Regions from separate parts of the Butyrivibrio sp. TB genome, predicted to be linked through region 2. Evidence: riboswitches for the same ligand, from Rfam matches in the RefSeq annotation. Region 2 holds a riboswitch; each other region holds the start of a gene.

Region 1 (4,293 bases), on a different contig from region 2:
ATGAGATGAAGCGATTCATATACATCTGTATCGTAAGTCTCCTGGAATACCGTCACATAGTCAGCTCCGCACTCATGCAGATATTTGTACTCATCTGTATTTAATGGATATACTTCAAGCCCTACATTCTTAAAATACTTTCTGGCAAGCATGCAGGCTTCTCCAATATAGTGAACATCGCTGACACTGCGGCTTTCGCCGGTAAGGAGCAGGATTTCTTCCATGCCGCTTTGTGCTATAACCTTCATCTCATGTTCGATCTGCTCAGTGTTAAGGCACATTCTGTGTATATGGTTGTAACAGTTGAAGCCGCAATATACACAGTAGTTCTCGCAATAATTGGCGATATATAATGGCGTGAAAATATATACAGTATTGCCAAAATGTTTGCCTGTTTCATTCCTAGCCTTTATAGCCATCTCTTCAAGGAATGGCTCTGCAGCAGGTGACAATAACGCTTTGAAATCTTCAATAGTACAGGTATCATGGTCAAGAGCATTTCTTACATCCCTTGCAGTATACTTGTTGTAGTCATAAGAATTAAAGGCTTTTAGTACTAAGTCTTGTATATCAGAAGTAATTTTCTCCATACCATCCATATACTCCATATGGTTAGTACGCACAGAGGGATCTGTTTCAAGCCTGTGTTTTTTCTCAAGAGCCTCTTTACTAAGAGTTTTGTTGTCTATAAAGAAGTTGTTCATCATGCGCCTCTTTCTTCCTGGTTAAGGAAACCTGTCAGAGGATCAGAAGCACTGGCGCCTCTTTCAAGTACTCTTCCAAGGCCTGCAAGATATGCCATACGACCGGCTTCTATACCCAGTTTGAATGCTCCTGCCATTCTTGGAAGGTCTCTTGAAGTAGCAAGCGCTGTATTGGCCATAACTGCAGCGCAGCCAAGTTCCATAGCTTCACAAGCCTGGGACGGCGCACCTATTCCGGCATCAACGATTATAGGAAGATCTATCTCATCTACAAGGATCTTGATAAACTCTCTGGTCACAAGTCCCTTATTAGAACCAATCGGAGCTGCAAGAGGCATAACAGCAGCTGCTCCGGCGCTTACCAGATCTCTTGCAACGTTTAGATCCGGATACATGTAAGGCAGAACTACAAAGCCCTCTTTAGCAAGTGTCTCAGTAGCCTTGATTGTTTCATAATTGTCCGGCAGCAGATATTTTGTATCCTTCATGATCTCTATTTTGACGAAATTGCCGCATCCAAGCTCTCTGGCTATTCTTGCTATGCGAATAGCTTCATCTGCATTCCTTGCTCCGCTTGTATTTGGAAGCAGTGTTACATTTTCAGGGATATAGTCAAGGATATTCTCATGTTCTTTGGTGTTGGCTCTCCTTACCGCAAGTGTTACGATCTGAGCGCCTGCATCCCTTACAGCTGCCTGGATCAGCTTCATGGAATACTTACCGGAACCTAGTATGAATCGTGAATTAAATGTTACTCCGCCAAGGACAAAAGGGTCATTATTATTTATAACATTATTATTATTCATAGCCTTCTCCTGTTTTTGTCAGTTTTTTATATAGATTTGTGCATTAGTTATTGGCAGCAGCTTTTTTATGTATCAGAAGCTGTATTATCTTGTGAGCCTGATGAGCTGCGCAGACCATAACTCTTGATGGAAGAAGCGAGTCGGCTTCACCTACATCTGTATGGAAATCTCCGCACAGATAGAAGTGCTCTGATATCTGTCTTGTTATGATATCATTGGCATCACCTGTACCTGCCATGCCTGATGCTGCCACAAGATCAGTATCAGGGAACACTTCCAAAACTGTACCTACAAGCATGGCTTTCTGCTCAGCATTATCAAAGGCTTCACATATCACGTCAGCGTCAGCAAGCAGCTCTTTGATCCTGTCCGGACTTATCTTCTCATCATGAAGTTCAACTCTTGTAAGAGGAGCTATCTCAGCAAGATTATCAGAAAGCGCCCATGCCTTCTTCATGTCAAGCTGACTTATCTTATAGAACTGTCTGTGAAGATTTGTAATATTAACTGTATCAAAATCTGTTAGTATAAGCCTTCCAATACCTGCTCTTGACAGCATCATCGCTATGTTAGAGCCAAGTCCTCCTAGGCCGCATATAGCAACTGTAGACCCTGCAAGCGCATCAACAACTTCTTTACTCTCTTTTTCTTCCTGAGCTTTTCTTAGCTCATAACCAAATGCTATTTGTGATTCATTATTAACGATCATATTAACCTCATTCCATGTAAAAACTACGACTCAGCCACCACCAACAAAGCTGACAACTTCTACAACATCACCACTTTTTAAAATTGTCTTTTCATAAGCGGCCTTAGGGACTATCTGTCCATTTAACTCAGTAACTACTCGTGTAAGTGCATAACCTTTTTGACTTAACATAGTTAGTACATCAAGGCCGTCCAGCTGGCAGTTTTCACCATTTACAGTAACCATAATCTCTCCTCTCTGTTTTTGTATAAAAGTGATTGGGAATAGCGCAACGATCTTTGCTCAAAAAGACTTAGACATATGGATGATCATCGTTAATTGATCCATTTTAACGGAAAAATAAAAGCTACCGAAATCAATCGGTAGCTTTTATGGTCTATTTATCGAGTAATCATAAGCAATACTAATTATAATAAATTGCTCTCCCATAGTTATAAGCCATAATACATGACTAAATGGGCATCCCTACGTTGGCATTATCCAAATCAGGTTCTCGGTCGAAGGTCTTACCTTCCTCTCAGCCTTTTACAAAAGCTCCCGTCTGTTCAATTGTCAGAATAACTATACTACTAGAATATAAATAATACAAGTAAAAATGTAAAAATAATGTGGATAAGCCATAGTAATATGAGCAGGCATTATATAGCAACACACTTAAGGATATCATCAAATATCGAGTCAACATACTGATCTATCTGCTTCTCTTCGCTGCTAACAACGATATCGTCTATGATAGTACCTGTTTCTGCATCGCTTAGTACATACAGAACTTCATTGGCTCTGCAATATGCTTTATAGATCTTTGCAATCTGATCCTCAACAACGGCTCTTTCTTCTTCACGAAGCTCACAGGCTGACTCCCAGTCTTTTAACTTGATCCTGTGTTCATTGCCATCAAAAGCATAAGAACAAGGATAGAGTCCTGTAAGTATCACAGCCTTGAACTCAAGACCGGCGATTGCATCTATAGGCGCTACTACAACGCCCTTATTATTACTGATTGTAACGCCCATACCATCTTCTTTTTCCTGTGTGATGGCATATGGGATATTATTTTCATCAAGCATCATTTTGACCCAGTGCTGGATGTAATATCTAAGACCTTTATTATCTTTATTGGGATATAGGATTGCTATGTCTGAATAATCCAGTTTGTAAGTTGCAGCAATCTCTTTTACAGCTTTTACAGTTTCTTTCACGATATTATTTCTTTTTATACCGGTTACAACATTAAGTGCTACATCATCGTTTACTGCTTCTTTGAAAAGTTCTATATAATCTTCTTTATTAAACTCAAGTGGCCATATTTTTACTGACATGATTATCCCCCTTGTAATTGCGAATTTATTTTGATCATCTGTTTATATTTTTTCAGGAAAAAGAGCTAATACCTATCAGCTCTCTATAGGATCATGAAGGGCACTTGATCGTCATATTTACATGACTTTTGCCCTGTCACTTACAAAGTATATACGTAAAGCACCTATTGTAAACCGATTTTGGACAGAACGTCATTTTGGCCCGACGAAATGCATTTTTGTTATGTAGTCAACCTCCAACTTAGAAAGACTAAGCGGAAAGTGCGATTTATAAACATAAAGAAGCGGCTTCCGGATTATAACGAAAGCCGCTTCTTTATGTTTATAGCTCATAGATTTATCAGTTCATAGGTTTATATAGTTCATATTTTTGTTTTTTGGCTCTGCCTGTATTCCTGCGGCGTCATGTTTACTTTTTCTTTGAAAAGCTTGGTAAAATATGACGCATAAGAAAGACCAATCTTCTGAGCAATTGTAGTGACAGGGAGATTAGTTTTTGCAAGAAGCTGCTTGGCTATTGTAATGCGCCTTTGGATAATATAATCAGAAAGAGACATACCGGTCTCTTTTTTAAATATTCTGCTAAGATAACCAGGGCTTATGTGAACCATATTGGCAAGCTCTTCTCTTTGCAGATTGCCGACTGAAATATTTTCTGCAATAAGCTTTTTGACCTGATCGACAACTTCTATCTGTGATTCATCAGTAAGATCCTCAACAATCTCCTTGAGATCTACCGATTTCTCTCTTTCATA
Region 2 (4,293 bases):
AGTTAAGAGTTTTGTATGTAGCACTTACAAGAGCCAAGGAGAAGCTTATAATAACAGGCCAGATAAATAAAATGGATACGTTCATACAAAATGAGCAGTATCTGGCTTTTAGTAAAGGACCTAAAGATCAGGAACAGCTCCTTCCCTATTCTGCAAGGAATAAAGCCGGAGATTATCTGACCCTTATCCTTCGCTCTATGATAGGACATCCTGCGATGAAGGAAGTCGCAGATGCTCTTGGCGTAGACGTAAGCCTTATAGGATATGACAAGATAGCTGTTACGGACTCAGAGAACTGCAATACCGCAATTGAGGCAGCAGGCATAACTCCTCCTGCCAAGATAAAACTTGTGTATTCCGGTGATCTAAACTCTATGGTGCTCAAAGACCAGGTTGATAGTGTGATACGTAGGGAGAAACTTGAAGGTGGCATAACACCTCTTGATATAGATCAGGATCTTGGCAAGGCACTTGCAGATAACTTTGCTTTTGAATATGGTCACAAGGAATATGCTTCGCTATATACCAAGACAACAGTATCTGAACTAAAAAGAGCTGCTTATACCGAAGCTCTAGAGCCTGATACCAGGATCATAAGATCAGATGAAGAAGAATATGTCCCAAGATTCATCAAAGGTTTCGATGACGAAGATAAGCTGTCGGGAGCAGGAAGAGGAACAGCTTATCATAGAGTTATGGAACTTCTTGATGATGAGATACTAGGTAAAGACAAGATAGGTGTTAAGGATATTCTCGAATTTCTGGAAAGCCAGGAATCAAAAGGAAGAATGGACAGGGCATCTATTAAGAGTATCTATGCTAAGGATATCACAGCCTTTTTAGAGACAGATCTTGGCAAGAGATACAAGGAAGCTTATGCGAAAGGAAATCTGTATAGAGAACGTCAGTTCATGATGGGAATCCCTGCCACGGAAGCTTCTAAAGATCTGCCTGATGGCGAGATCATGCTGATCCAGGGTGTTATCGACGCATGGTTCGTTGAAGATGGTGAGATAGTACTCGTAGATTATAAAACCGACCGTGTACATACAGGTCAGGAGCTTATATCGAGGTACAAAGTCCAGATTGACTATTACCAGAGAGCTCTAGAGCGCATGACTCACATGAAGGTCAAAGAGAGATATCTGTACTCCTTTACGCTTGGAGAGAGCGTTGCGATCTAGGTGTTAAAAAATCCTTTATCCTTTGCATCATGTTTTTATATGATCACAAAATCCCACATGCGCTGCTGTCCTGAAGGAGGATAGCTACGTATGTGGGATTATTATTTTTGACTAAACCTACCCACTTGGACTGCCTGCCCCCTGTAAAGACTTTTGGGATGCCGGTCCGTCCAAGTGAGTAGGCTTAGTGTTTAAGTTTTTATGCGATCTTGTTCATTGCGATTCTCTTTGAGTCGGATTCGTTGACAGATACACGTACTTGATTTAGGCCGTTTCTGACACCGGGGATAAGGAGGACGATGACTGTGATAACTGCTTCTGTGATGATATACAGTCCGTTATATCCAAATGAATATACCCATACATTCTGACCTTCAGGAGCATACATTCCGAAGAAGATAACACCTGACAGAACTGCAAATGCCATACGACCGAGTATACCGATTAAATATCCGGAATACAATCCGTATTTTTTGGTGCTTGTAAGACCTGAAAGTCCCAGCGCTGTGAATGAGAATATATAGTCGAACAGCATCTGAGGGAAGCTTATGATATAAGGGTCTACGATCATCTGCAGAAGACCGTATGCAAGTCCTGCCATAAGTCCGCTTCTAAGACCATACAGATATCCAACAAAGCATACAAAGAACATGGATAGAAGGGTTATAGATCCGCCCTGTGGCATTTTGAAGATCTTGACATTAGAAAGTACAAATGCAAGTGCTATGCACATGCCTGATACTACAAGCTGGCGTGTGCTGAATTTGTGCTGGTCTTTGGTGTTCTTAAAAAAACATGCGGCTACAACTGCAGCGATCAGCACGATAATAAGGGCTGCGTAGCCTGCGGTAGTGAATGAATAAGTGGTTTCGCCATCACTTGTGACAGCATTGAAGAATAATGACATTGAATATCCCTCCTTGCAGCATTAGCTGAAAAAATGTAATAAAATATTAGTTTTTTGAATATGCCCAAGGGAAACGATCTGTTAGAATTAGTGCGTCACACTTACAGAAAGTTGATAATGAAATGCTTCCTTACGCCGGTATTACCCGGTTCAAGTAATAAGGGTTAAGCCATGTTATCAGTATAACAAAAGGCTCTTCTCAGCAAAGCTCCCCTAGCAGGTATTCAATTCTTAACCTTATTAAATCTAGCACAGTAAGAGGATTTACGCAAGATATCCTTTGAACATAACTTCCCCTCAAACGTCATATTGATAAGAAACGAAATAATGCACAAAAAGTTCCGTAACTATTTATGCATTTTGAATATAATGGCTATTGCGTGAATGTGTCATTATATCGTACATTTAATAATGCGCACGTATGATAATCCATATATCCAAAGGGAGACGAAAACATGCTGAAGTACGTACTATTTGATCTTGATGGCACATTAACAGATTCCGGTCTTGGCATTACCAAGGCTGCGCAGTATGCGCTTAAAGACCAGGGAATAGATGAACCCGATCTTTCTAAACTTGGGTTCTTCGTAGGACCTCCGCTCAATGTAACATTTATGGAGCGATATGGTATGGATGAGCAGCATATGCTTAATGCTGTAGCCAAGTTTCGAGAATATTATAATCCTATCGGGGTATTTGAAAATAAACCTTATGAAGGTGTTGAAGAAATGCTCAAAGCTTGTCACGAGGCAGGTCTTAAGATAGCTATCGCATCCAGTAAGCCTGAAATTATGGTTTATAAGGTGCTCAATCACTTTAAGCTTACATCATATTTTGATGTTATTGTAGGAAGTGAGCTTGACGGTCGCCGTACTGACAAGAACGAAGTAGTAGAAGAGGCTCTTAGAAAGCTTATGGCCAATGCTGATGAGACAGCAATGGTTGGTGACAGATGCTATGACATGGTTGGAGCAGTCAATCATGACCTTATGGCTCTTGGCGTAACCTATGGTTACGGAACATATCTTGAATTAAAAAATGCCGGAGCAGACAAGACTTTTGATACTGTAGAAGATCTTAAGAATTACCTGCTGGCGGCATGTGGTGCACTTAAGAAGTGCTGCTGATATATTCAGCGTATTTGTTTATATCCTGTTTTTTGAGCTTAGCTCTTATTTTGGTTCCTTCCGGAAGATATTCAGTAGTAAGGACTTCACTTCCATCGAGGATAGCAGCAACAACTGCTCCTTGAGAATATGGAATTATAAGTTCGCATTCCTGACTGCCTTCCAGAAGGACTTTGTCTATAAGGGACAGTAGTTCTTCTGTTCCGATATCCTTTTTTGCAGCCATATATATTCTGTGATCACGAACATATGGAAGCTGAACCATTGTAGATCCCTGTTCATCAGCTATATCTGATTTGTTGAAGACATATATTTTAGGTATATCCCCGGCGCCGATTTCAGACAGTGTCTTATCAGTGACTTCCATATGCCTGTTATAGTCAGGATCAGAGAAGTCTATAACTTCCAGTAGAATATCAGCATATTTGATCTCTTCGAGAGTTGACCTGAAAGCTTTGACAAGTGTTGTTGGAAGATCGTCTATGAATCCTACTGTATCTGATAGAAGAAATGACCTGTGACCTGCAGGAGATATCTTTCTTACAGTAGTATCAAGGGTAGCAAAGAGCATATCCTGTTCCAGAACTTTCTTGTCATCAGTATTACCATCCGCATAGTCTGTGAGGAGATGATTCATGATGGTTGATTTGCCGGCATTGGTATATCCTACAAGTGCTACCTTGGGAACAGAAGATGATAGTCGTCTGTTTCGCTGAGTAGATCGTTCCTTACTTACTGCTTCAAGTTCTCTTCTGAGTTCTGCAAGGCGGTGTTCGATACGACGCTTGTCAAGCTCTAGTTGTTTCTCACCGGCACCTTTGCTTGACTTAGAACCGGAAGCTCCTCCTTGCCTTGTAAGACCTTTCCTCATATGGGAAAGTCTTGGCAGGAGATACTGAAGTCTTGCAACCTCTACCTGGAGTCTGGCTTCTCTTGTTCTTGCTCTATCTGCAAATATTAAAAGGATAAGAGCTGTCCTGTCGATAACTTCTCTGTCGAGGATCTTCTCAAGATTTCGTATCTGCATAGGTGACAGTGTCTGATTGAAGATAACAGCATCAGCATCGTCATATTC
Region 3 (4,293 bases), on a different contig from region 2:
GCTTGGAGGATATTTACGTCCACCTGTCGGTAAATCCGGAGTCAATCACAGACTTCGTAAACTCAGCGAACTTGCAGATAAGCTGCGAGGCTGATAGAAGTAAGGTTTTAGTACGCTTAAAAAGCGCAGAGGAAAGAGGAGTTATGATTAAAAAATCTATTGAAATCAAACTGCCACACGGACTTGAAGCACGTCCTGTCGCTGAACTTGTACAGGTTGCAAGCAAGTATGACAGCACTATTCACATCGAAGTACAGGAAAGAAAAGTTAACGCCAAGAGCATAATGGGTATGATGACTCTTAATCTTAAGAGTGGTGAAATGATAGACGTTATCGCTGAAGGCAGTGACGAAGCTGCTGCTGTAGCAGATATGGCCAACTATCTTGAGGGTGCTACTTCACTGGCCTGAAAAATATTATAAAAGGGCAGACTATTAATATATGAATGCTCAAAAAATGTTATTTGTCTATAATCCTCATGCCGGGAAGGCTACTATAAGAGGACATCTCCTTGATCTGATAGATATTTTTACCAAAGCAGGATATGAAGTTACTGCATATCCTACTCAGAGTCAGGGAGATGGCGAAAGACGTGTCCGTGAACGTGATGATGGCTATGATATAGTTGTGTGCTGTGGCGGAGACGGTACTTTGGATGAAGTGGTTTCCGGCATGATGAATTCTAATGTCAAAGTGCCGATAGGTTATGTCCCGGCCGGTTCTACCAATGATTTTGCAAAGAGTCTTGGGATCCCTTCGTCTATGACAAGGGCTGCTGAGATAGTAGTGAAAAGTAGTGAGTTTATGTGCGATGTCGGTACGATGAACGATAAGAATTTCGTTTATTGTGCTGCTTTTGGCATATTTACAGATATATCGTATTCTACGGACCAGACACTAAAAAATGCTCTGGGGCATGCCGCTTATATCCTTCAAAGTGTCAAAGAACTTCAGGATATAAGGTCTTATCATATGAAGATAACCTATGGTAATGGTACTGTGATAGAAGATGAGTTCATCTATGGTATGGTTACTAATTCTATACAGGTTGGCGGCATTCAGAATATAACCGGCAAGAACGTAAGGCTTGATGATGGCGAGTACGAGGTTACACTTGTAAGAAGACCTCAGAGTCTTATAGAGCTGCCTAATCTTGTAGGAGCACTTCTTGGTAACAACAAGTTTAGTAGTAATGATCTCATAAGCTTCAAACTAAGCCATATCACTTTCGAATCAGATATTCCCGTTGCATGGACAAGAGACGGTGAATACGGCGGTGAGCATACGAAAGTAGAGATTAGCAATATACCGCGTGCTGTTGCAATTAAAGTTCCGTGATATGAAAATAATAATATAAAGAGGAAGGAATCATAAAATGTCTAATCAAAATCCTATAGTTACGATCACAATGGAGAGCGGAGATGTTATTAAAGCAGAGCTTTATCCGGAGATCGCTCCTAACACAGTTAATAACTTCATCTCTCTTATAAATAAGGGATTCTACAACGGAGTTATATTCCACAGAGTAATCAAAGGTTTCATGCTTCAGGGCGGAGATCCTGAAGGAACAGGTATGGGCGGCCCTGGATACTCAATCAAGGGTGAGTTCTCACATAACGGATTTAAGAACGACCTTAAGCACACACCCGGTGTACTGTCTATGGCACGTACTATGATCCCTGATTCTGCAGGTTCTCAGTTTTTCATCATGCACAAGGATGCTCCTCATCTTGACGGCGAGTATGCTGCATTCGGTAAGGTTACTGAGGGTATGGACGTTGTTAATACTATCGCTGAGACTCAGACAGACTGGAACGACAGACCTGTTAGCGAGCAGAAGATGAAGAGTGTTACAGTTGATACTTTCGGCGTAACATATCCGGAACCGGAGAAACTTCCTGAAAGATAATTTGCGTTGCAAATAAGTACATCTATAATATGTAACATGTATTAGATAGATTTAGCCCTATGGTTCGCCATAGGGCTATTAACGTTATCCAAAGCAGATGATAAGTTGCAGGACAAACAAGAAAAATACTTAATAGGAAGAAAAATGTCGAAAGATATAAGTAGCGTATATATTTTTCGCTCCTTGCTAAAATCCATAACTAGTGCTACACTACAGTAGCACGTAAAGAAATTATGTATAAAATTTAATACATGACAAGGGGAGCTGGTTACCGGCTGAGAGGTGTGAAGAACACGACCCTGTACCTGATTTGGATAATGCCAACGTAGGAATCGTCGACAAGTAGCACTCTACTTGTAACTATAGCAATACTTAGCGCCATCCAATTAGATGGCGCTTTTTTATTCGATAAGATTTCTTTATTGAATAAAGAGTATCTCTATGGATGAAGCGGTACTAAATGTTGTATGTAAGCTAAAACTGCGAACATCTATAGTACAAAGCTTTCCTTCTATCCTCAGGTATGAGGAATCTAGCACATATTCAGCCAGCCGCGATATGAATATGAAAAGTCTTATACGAAAACACAATCCTCAGATTCACATTATCACTAATAATATAACTGCTGAGATATCCGTTAATGCAGTACTTGCATTAGGTGCTGCTGCAATAGGCGCGGATAGTCCACTTGAAGTAGCTGAGATAACATCATCCTCTGACGCTCTCGTTCTAAATACAGGAACTCCATCTATAGACAGATATGAAGCTTTCAGACTTGCAGGGATTAGTGCCAATACTAAAAATATACCAATCGTACTCGATCCTGTCGGAGTTGGCGCATCTACTTTTAGAAAAGCAAATATTAAGGATCTGCTTAGTAAGATTCATGTTACTTGCATAAGAGGCAATGCTTCGGAGATCATGAACCTTTGCTCTGTGATTGATAATGATACATCTAGTAAATCAGATGAAGTATATGATATAGCAGCCGTACCATCAAATGAATCAGATGATATATCCAGTACATTAAAATCGTATCTAAAGCCTTCAAGATCATCACAAAGATGTTCTGGTGCAGATTTACAATCCATGATTCATTCAGTTTCCGGGGTTGAAGATGCCGGCCTTGGATTTAGTAAGGATGCAGTTATCTCTATATCCAAAAAGCTTGACGCTATCATTGTAATCTCCGGAGAAACAGTAACTGTAGTATCTGCAAGAGACGATTTCTATAAAGAATATCCGGGAGGATCTATCTTCCAAAAGCAGTTTACAGGTGCAGGCTGTATGATGTCTGCTCTTCTTGGGGCCTATCTTGCTACTGGAAGAAAAGAGAACATAACTGATATAGACAGCGTAGAAAGCTGCATTAGGGATTATGAAAGCTGTGCAAGGAAAGCTGAACGTAGGGTATATGGAAGCAGGAATATAGGCACGATGAATTATCGTAATACTCTCATTGATGAACTCAGCCTTCTTGATAAACCCTGGAGATACCGATTCGATAAAAGTGATCTTAATCTATATGCCATTACAGATAGAAGCTGGATTTTAAATGACAACGATTCTTGCAGTGAATCCTCCTTAGAAGATAACTCTTGTAATAGTAATAAAGCTTCAAAAGAATCATTATATTGCAAATCTTTGGAAGAAGCCGTAGAAAAGGCAATCCTTGGAGGCGCCACAATAATCCAGCTTCGTGAAAAGAATATATCAGATGATGAGTATATTAAAAGAGCAGAATCTATAAAATCAGTATGTGATAAATACAATATCCCTCTTATTATCAATGATAATGTTAACGTTGCCCTTAAAGTAAAGGCTGCAGGAGTTCATGTCGGACAGGACGACACTTCTGTAAGCAAGGCAAGGAGCATCCTTGGTAAAGACTACATAATAGGTGCAACAGCCCATAACCTTGAGGAAGCAAAGATAGCTCAAACATGTGGTGCTGACTATCTGGGAGTAGGAGCTGCCTTTGGTTCTTCAACCAAGAAGGATGCCACGCCTCTTACAAGCCTTGAAACCTATAAAGAGATCACCTCAAACATTTCTATACCGATTGTAGCCATAGGCGGTATCAATGATTCCAATATGGATCTTCTTACAGGAAGCGGGATAGCGGGAGTAGCTATAATATCAGGCATTTTCAGTGCTTTGGATATAGAGAAACAGACTAATATTTTAAGCCGGAAGGCAAAGGAGGATTTTTTATCATGAAAAAAGTTGAAGTTAAAAAACTTGTTGTTGCTGCAATGTTTGTAGCTCTTGCAGTATCACTGTCTACATTTTCTTTTCCCATAGGAGCATCCAAGTGCTTCCCCATACAGCATATGGTAAACGTACTGAGCGCTGTGTTCCTTGGACCATGGTACGGTGTACTG

The links. A riboswitch is a leader RNA that binds a small molecule or an ion and turns the genes downstream of it on or off. The one in region 2 is predicted to bind thiamine pyrophosphate.
Region 1: another riboswitch for thiamine pyrophosphate. It lies ahead of thiS (sulfur carrier protein ThiS); the one in region 2 lies ahead of thiT (energy-coupled thiamine transporter ThiT).
Region 3: another riboswitch for thiamine pyrophosphate. It lies ahead of thiE (thiamine phosphate synthase); the one in region 2 lies ahead of thiT (energy-coupled thiamine transporter ThiT).

What each region holds. Positions count from the first base shown of each region.
Region 1 covers NZ_FOER01000007.1:24,693-28,985, reverse strand. The annotation lists gene thiH (2-iminoacetate synthase ThiH) at 1-707, opposite strand, end outside; gene BMX21_RS06005 (thiazole synthase) at 704-1,510, opposite strand; gene thiF (thiamine biosynthesis protein ThiF) at 1,554-2,219, opposite strand; gene thiS (sulfur carrier protein ThiS) at 2,250-2,444, opposite strand; TPP riboswitch at 2,665-2,771, opposite strand; gene BMX21_RS05990 (hypothetical protein) at 2,858-3,538, opposite strand; gene BMX21_RS05985 (response regulator transcription factor) at 3,901-4,293, opposite strand, start outside.
Region 2 covers NZ_FOER01000033.1:7,821-12,113, forward strand. The annotation lists gene addA (helicase-exonuclease AddAB subunit AddA) at 1-1,184, shown strand, start outside; gene thiT (energy-coupled thiamine transporter ThiT) at 1,384-2,091, opposite strand; TPP riboswitch at 2,202-2,316, opposite strand; gene BMX21_RS17160 (HAD hydrolase-like protein) at 2,547-3,218, shown strand; gene hflX (GTPase HflX) at 3,202-4,293, opposite strand, start outside.
Region 3 covers NZ_FOER01000018.1:35,937-40,229, reverse strand. The annotation lists gene whiA (DNA-binding protein WhiA) at 1-94, shown strand, start outside; gene BMX21_RS12480 (HPr family phosphocarrier protein) at 144-410, shown strand; gene BMX21_RS12475 (diacylglycerol/lipid kinase family protein) at 442-1,338, shown strand; gene BMX21_RS12470 (peptidylprolyl isomerase) at 1,376-1,909, shown strand; TPP riboswitch at 2,157-2,259, shown strand; gene thiE (thiamine phosphate synthase) at 2,351-4,129, shown strand; gene thiW (energy coupling factor transporter S component ThiW) at 4,126-4,293, shown strand, end outside.